DNA from 2 places in the Vreelandella sp. 21 genome. Region 2 is predicted to be linked to the other one. Evidence: predicted binding sites of a transcription regulator. Region 2 holds the regulator's gene; the other holds the start of a gene.

Region 1 (3,417 bases), 810 kb from region 2:
CTTTTGCACTGAGGAACACCCCCGCATGGCGACGATAACCTCTCTTGGCGTTGGTTCTGGCCTTGATCTCACTGGTTTGCTTGATCAGCTTCAAGCGGCTGAGCGGGGCAAACTCGCGCCAATTACGCTTCAAAAGAAACAGCAGCAGGCAAAAATTTCTGCTTTCGGTCAACTTCAAACCTCGCTGAACGCGTTTCAAGATGCGGTCGCCAAAATCAATGACCCCAAGCTCTACCAAAGCCTTTCCGCCAATGTGCGTGGCACTGGTGGTGGAGAAGCTATTAAAGCGACTGCTGCCGCTGATGCGCTGCCGGGCAGCTATCGGGTAGAAGTCAGCCAACTGGCCACCTCTGGCACGCTGGCTTCAAGCCGGGTAGATACCAAAGACCAAGCGCTCGACCTACAAGGGGCGACCGCGCTGCAGCTGACCTTTGGCGATGGTGAGACCGTCGATATCAACATCGTAGAAGGCAGTAGCCTTGCTGATATGCGTGATGCCATTAACGCTGATAAAGAAGCCGGTGTGAACGCCACGATTATCAATGATGGCACGGGCTACCGGCTGGCACTTAGCTCTAAAACCACTGGCGCAGACGCTTCTATTGAAAGCTTTAGTTTTGTTGATGCCGGTGGCGCCGAGGTGCCAGGCCCCTTTGCTGAAGATGCGACAACAAAGCGCCCAGGGGAGAATGCCGCGCTTACGGTTAATGGCATTGCGATTAGTAGTGCGGAAAATAGTATTGAAGGCGCTATTCAAGGCGTAACGCTCAACCTCACGGATCTCAACATTGCCGAGGGCGAAACGGCTTCCAGTACTATTAATATTGAGCGCGATACGCTAAAGCAGCGCGAAGCGATTAATGGCTTTGTAAAAGCGTTTAACGACCTAAAAGGCACCATTGGCAAACTCACCAGCTTTACCGGCGATAGCGAAACCGCTGGCGAGCTAGTGGGCGACAATACCGTGCGTACTATCGAATCCCGGCTGCGTAGCGTGCTAACCGGCGGAGTAGAAGGCGGTGAGTTATCGACCCTTAACCAACTAGGCATCACTCTGCAACGAGATGGCAAGCTCAAGGTCGATGACGATGTGCTAAACGATCTAGTCGCCAATAATCCTCAAGCCCTCAATGACTTTTTTGCTGGTGAAAAAGAGGGTGACGGTATGGCGGGTAAGTTAAACACCACCATCGAACAGATGCTGGGCAATAACGGCGTAGTCAAACTGGCGATTAGCGGCGCGGAAAACCGTGTTAAAAGCTTGGACGACCGTTTCGAGCGTATGGAAAAAACCATTGAAGGCACCATCTCCCGTTACCGCACCCAGTTCGGTCAGCTAGATGCGATGATTGCCCAGATGAACAGCATGAGCAGCTACCTCACCCAGCAGTTCGACGCCCTGGATAGTCAGTTAGGCCGTAAGAAATAATCCATAATGCTTCGCTATTAGTAGTGCGGTGTAACGAGCGAAGCGAGGCACCCGCAATGGGCGGCGCAAGCCGCCCTTTTGTTGCTCTAGTAAAAGTAAGCCTCTCACCCTGCAGTTACCAAACATTACATCTTTTTTTACTAACCACCCTAAAGATTCCTCTCGCCGTGCCGTTAATTCTAATAACGGCGCACAAAGTGGCCGATTAGCAGGCCTACCGGCCAGTGTTCATGCAAGGAGAATCACACCATGTCAGTGATCAATACCAACATTACTTCCATGATTGGCCAGTCCAACCTGTCCAAATCACAAAACGCCTTGACCACTTCTATGGAGCGTCTGAGCTCTGGTCTGCGTATCAATAGTGCCAAGGATGATGCGGCCGGCCAGGCTATTGCTAACCGCATGACTGCCCAGATCACTGGTCTGGCTCAAGCTCAGCGTAACGCTAACGACGGTATTTCCGTTGCTCAGACTGCTGAAGGCGCGCTAAACCAAGTTAACGATAACGTTCAGCGTATTCGTGAGCTGGCGGTCCAGTCCACTAATGGCACTAACAGCCAGAATGACCTTCAGTCTATTCAAGACGAAATTAACCAGCGTCTGGATGAAATCGACCGTATTTCTGAAGAGACCGACTTCAACGGCGTTAAAGTTCTAGACTCAGGCGTTCAGTCACTCAGCATACAGGTGGGTGCCAATGACGGAGAAACTATCTCTGTTAATTTGACCGCTATTAATCGCGACACTTTAGGACTTGATGGTTTCCAACTGCTTGACGGTATTCAGGAAAGTGCTGTTGCTGGCACAAACACAGCTACAGTTGAAGCCACTACCGGACTCTCTGCAGCTGATTTTGCTGCACCAGGAGCTGATGTTGGCTCGGGTTCCACTGGTGCTACTGGCTCATTTGGTGACTTCCTCGTAGATGCTAGCGGCGATTACTTTGTCGAATATGCTGGTGGCGAAGACACAGATGGTTCTGGTGGAGCATCCGGTGGTAATGGTACCTACGCTGTTACAGTAGGAGGAGATGGCAGCTTGACGCTCGGAGCGATAGCCTCTCCGGCGGGTGCTACGACCGTCGTTGAGGAGGCTACATTCGATCAAACCATTACGGGTGCAGATGCTGGTAATGTGTACGCATACACAGGCACCTACGGTAATGATCCGGATGATGCGCCCAGCTATGTAATCAAAGACGTTGATGCAGAAGGCAATGACGTCTATTTCAATGCCAATATTGCTGAAGATGGTGAAGTCACTCGTGGTCGTGAACTCTCTGTTGGAGATAAAGATGTTGATCCAATGGAACAGCTTGACGATGCGCTTAACACCATTGACAGCTTGCGCTCGGAGTTAGGTGCTGTTCAAAACCGCTTTGAAGATGCCATTACGAACTTGAATACTAACGAAACCAACCTGTCTTCTGCTCGTTCGCGCATTGAAGATGCTGACTACGCAACAGAAGTAGCCAACATGACGCGTGCACAGATTCTTCAGCAGGCCGGTACTTCTGTATTGGCACAGGCTAACCAGATTCCGCAGAACGTACTTTCTCTGCTGGGTTAATCTGAGACTTAGCTTCGATAGAGATTTTTCTCTATCACTAAGTAGCACAATGAACCGGCTCCCATTGGGGGCCGGTTTTTTTAAATACATCGCTTTCATTTACCAATTCTGGCGTTAGGCAAAAGCGTTATTAGGTAGACTGGCACAAACCATCTTTTTGACTGAGTAGCTCCATGTCCAGAAAAAAAACCGCACTTGACAGCTCAAAATGCAAACCCCGCTTGCTATGGGCCAATCCCTTCTGCCTGCTGGACACCTCAAGTGGGGCCAGTATGAGTGTGCGGCAAATGCTGTATCAGTTGGTAGCGCAGGGGTACGAAGTGCAGGTGCTAGGCGCGACGGTTTTTGATAATGCCAAAGGCATGGGGCAGTTAAAGGCGCAATTTCCTGATCTCAACGCACATTTGCACCAGCTG
Region 2 (3,417 bases):
CTGGTTATCCAACTGCAAAGCGAAGGGGTGTCTAGCCTAACCAAACGCGCTTGGCAGCAGTTGAAAGATGCGGATGATGGCGAAGTAAGCACGGAGGTTCGCTTATTGATGGCCAGCGGTATCGCCGCAGCAGCGGGACACTTAGATATCGCCAATGATGACGCTGCGATAGCACTGCGTTCCGATTTGCTAAGGTTATTGGGCACCACGCGTAAGCGGCGCGACACGGCGATGCTAGATGCGCTTGTTCACGCGTTTATGGCCCGTGACGCCATTCGTCAACTCAGCAGCGTTAGCCGTGAGGGGCTGGTATGAGTGCCCAGGATCAGGCAGCGGGCCTGCGCAAGTGGGCAGATTTACAGCGCCAGCAGCGCCAAGCAGAGTCAGTTGAAAGTGACCCCACGGGAGACGAACTTACGGCTGAGTCACTGACCGCTATGACCGACTCTTTGACGGTGCCGCCAACTGCTGCCCAAACGCAAACCACTGCACCGCCCTCGGTGCCGCAAAAGCCGCTTATCGTGATCGGTATGCCTAACGGTGGCGATCAGCAGGTGGCAAGAGTAAAAGGGCGCCTAGCCCAATGGTCTGTGCTGGGGCGACGTTGGGCTGGCGACCCGGATGATTGGGATATTCACATCGTCAATGCGGATGCCGCTAATCTTGGCCAACTGAAAGAGCGCTTTCCGCGTTGGGCGCTATGGATTAATAGCGATGCCGATGCTTTCGCACAGATGTATCGCTCGCTTCGGCAAGTGCAGGAGAACGGTGGCCCTAGGCAGCTGTTAGCACTGCACGAGCCAAACTTGCCGCGCAGAGGTCTGCTCGATAACCTGCGCGAAGCAGCCAGCTATTACTTGGATATAGAGCTTTTACTGCTGGCGCGATGACGCTAGCCTGACGCCATGTGGCCGTGCTTTAACAGTGGCTATCAAGCGTCTCTATAAGGAATAAAAATGTCTATGCTCGCTGGTTTCAAGAAGCGTTATTACAACACGATAGTTACGCACATAGTTTTAACATAATGGGCTATTTTGAGATCGCTAGCTTCAAGGTTGATAACTTCAAAACCGTGTTGGTGATGGCGCTAAGCGCCATCACCATGAGTGTTTATGCCGCTACGGGCAGTTGGAGTAGTGAGGTGCCTAGCGTACTGGTCGCGATGAGTGACCGAGCTGTCAGCAGCCAGCCCATTCAACCACCGGCAGGGGCGCAGGTAGAGCATGCTGCGATAGAGCGTATTCATTGGCGTTTTCAAATGCCGGTTAATGCGCCGGTTAATGCGTGGCTATGCCACCCTGAGCAGTGTGTTCCTTTGACTGCTATGCGAGGTTCAACCACTGCGTTAGCCGGTAAACAGGTCAGTGGGCCGCTGTACTTTCGTTTTGCGTTGACGCCGGGCCAGCGCCCGGTACGGGTGCAGGAACTACAAGTGATTGTGAATTACCAGTGAACAGAGTTCAGCCGTGAGGCACGAGGATGTATACAGCACAAGGCAGGATTAAACAGAGCGAGCTGTTAACCCAATACATGCCACTGGTAAGACGTCAGGCCTTAACGCTGCAGGTAAGACTACCCGCAAGTATTGAGTTGGATGATCTTATTCAAGCCGGCATGGTGGGCTTATTAGAGGCACTAGGGCGTTTTGATGCGACCCAGGGGGCAACGTTCGCCACGTTTGCAAGTCAGCGTATTCGCGGTGCCATGATGGATGAGCTGCGAACACGTGACTGGTTGCCGCGTAGTGTACGCCGCTCTGCCAGAGCTGTGGATGATGCGGTGCGTCGTCTTGAGCAGCAGTTAGGGCGCCCGCCGGAAGAGGGTGAAATCGCGCGTGACCTGGATATGCCGCTTAGTGAGTATCAGCAATTGCTCAACGATACGAACAGTGGCCAGTTGTTGCCCTTTGAAGAGCTGGTGGCCGAAGGGGCCGAGTCTGCGAAAGAGGAAGCCACTAACCTGCCCTTCGAACAGTTGTTAGATAAACAGCAGCGTCAGTCGTTAATTGATGCGATCGATGCCTTACCTGAACGTGAAAAACTACTGATGGCGTTGTATTACCAAGAAGAGCTGAACCTTAAAGAAGTCGGGGCGGTGCTGGGTGTGACTGAATCCCGTGTCTCCCAGCTTCACAGCCAAGCGATTAGCAGGCTTCGCGCTCGCTTATATGACACCACCTAACGCTACTATCAATCACGAATAACCGGCGAGGAGCCGTTGATGAACCCATCTACGCTGATCGGTATTTTTGCCAGCATGCTTTTGCTGGTAAGCGTGCTGTTTTTTACTGCAGAGTCGCCAGAAAGCTTTATCAACTTGCCGGGGCTAGCCATTGTGGTGACGGGCACCTTGGCGGCTACCTTTATTAGTTATCCGCTGAAAGAAGTGCTACGCGTGGTGCGCCTGGTGGGGTTGGTGTTTCGGCGTGAAAACACCTATGTGCGAGATGATATCAACGAACTGGTTTCCATGGCACGGCTGTGGTTCAAAGGCGATGTCAGGGCGGTTGAGAAGGAGCTAGAGCATACCCGTAACCCCTTTTTGCGCACCGGGATTCAACTGGTGATTGCTAACACGAAAGAGGACGAAATTTTCGATATGCTGCGCTGGCGAATCGCACGATTAAAGGCGCGGGAGCATGCTGAGGCGCAGATATTTCGTACCATGGCCACCTATGCGCCCGCGTTTGGCATGATTGGCACCTTGGTGGGGCTGGTCAATATGCTGGAAGTGATGGATGCAGGTGACCTTGACGTTATTGGCCCGCGCATGGCGGTGGCTCTGCTGACAACGTTCTACGGTATTCTGCTCGCCAACCTGGTGTTCAAACCGATTGCCGTCAAGCTAGAGCGGCGCACGGAAGAGCGACTTATCACCATGAACATGGTGCTGGAGGGCATTTCGCTAATTACTAAACGGCGGCTGCCTTCTTTTATTGAAGAAACGCTCAACTCCTTTGTGGCTAATTATCATGACGAGATCCGTGATGCCTCTGTAAAACCGCGGCCAACAGTTAGTTCTGCGGCAAAAGGATAGCGCTATGCTAGATCGTGATTCACGGCACGCACTGGAATTGCCCACTGTGTCAGGGGAGGGCGATGAAGGTTGGCTAACGAGCTATTTAGACGTATTAACGCTGTTAATCACGCTGTTTGTCTTACTGCTTGCATTGACCCCGCCGGGGGGAGGGGAAGCCTTTGATCGCGATAGAATGCGTTCTGCAAGTGCTATCACCTCGCTTCCGTTGGCCAGCTTAGCAACCGGTATTCATCCACAACACAGCGGGCTAAAGCCGCGAATGACGGAGCTTAATATCCCAGGGGTTAGTGTCTCTCAAGGTGAAGAAGGTGTTACGCTGCGTATCGACGACAGCTTGCTTTTCCCTAGCGGTGACGCCGTACTAACGCCCCAGGGGCA

The links. The regulator FliA, encoded in region 2, starts transcription of late flagellar genes. The targets are predictions, from matches to a motif close to CTAAAGTTNNNNNNNNNNCNGCCGATA.
Region 1: a site for FliA is predicted at 1,579-1,605, ahead of ACN06F_RS15400 (FliC/FljB family flagellin). Genes of this name have one in related genera too.

Annotation. Positions count from the first base shown of each region.
Region 1 covers NZ_CP194673.1:3,372,847-3,376,263, reverse strand. Annotated here, with positions in the region: gene fliD (flagellar filament capping protein FliD) at 26-1,429, shown strand; gene ACN06F_RS15400 (FliC/FljB family flagellin) at 1,679-3,001, shown strand; gene ACN06F_RS15395 (glycosyltransferase) at 3,175-3,417, shown strand, end outside.
Region 2 covers NZ_CP194673.1:136,464-139,880, forward strand. Annotated here, with positions in the region: gene flhF (flagellar biosynthesis protein FlhF) at 1-315, shown strand, start outside; gene ACN06F_RS00620 (hypothetical protein) at 312-890, shown strand; gene ACN06F_RS00625 (flagellar protein FlhE) at 1,025-1,453, shown strand; gene ACN06F_RS00630 (RNA polymerase sigma factor FliA) at 1,480-2,181, shown strand; gene ACN06F_RS00635 (motility protein A) at 2,221-3,036, shown strand; gene ACN06F_RS00640 (OmpA/MotB family protein) at 3,041-3,417, shown strand, end outside.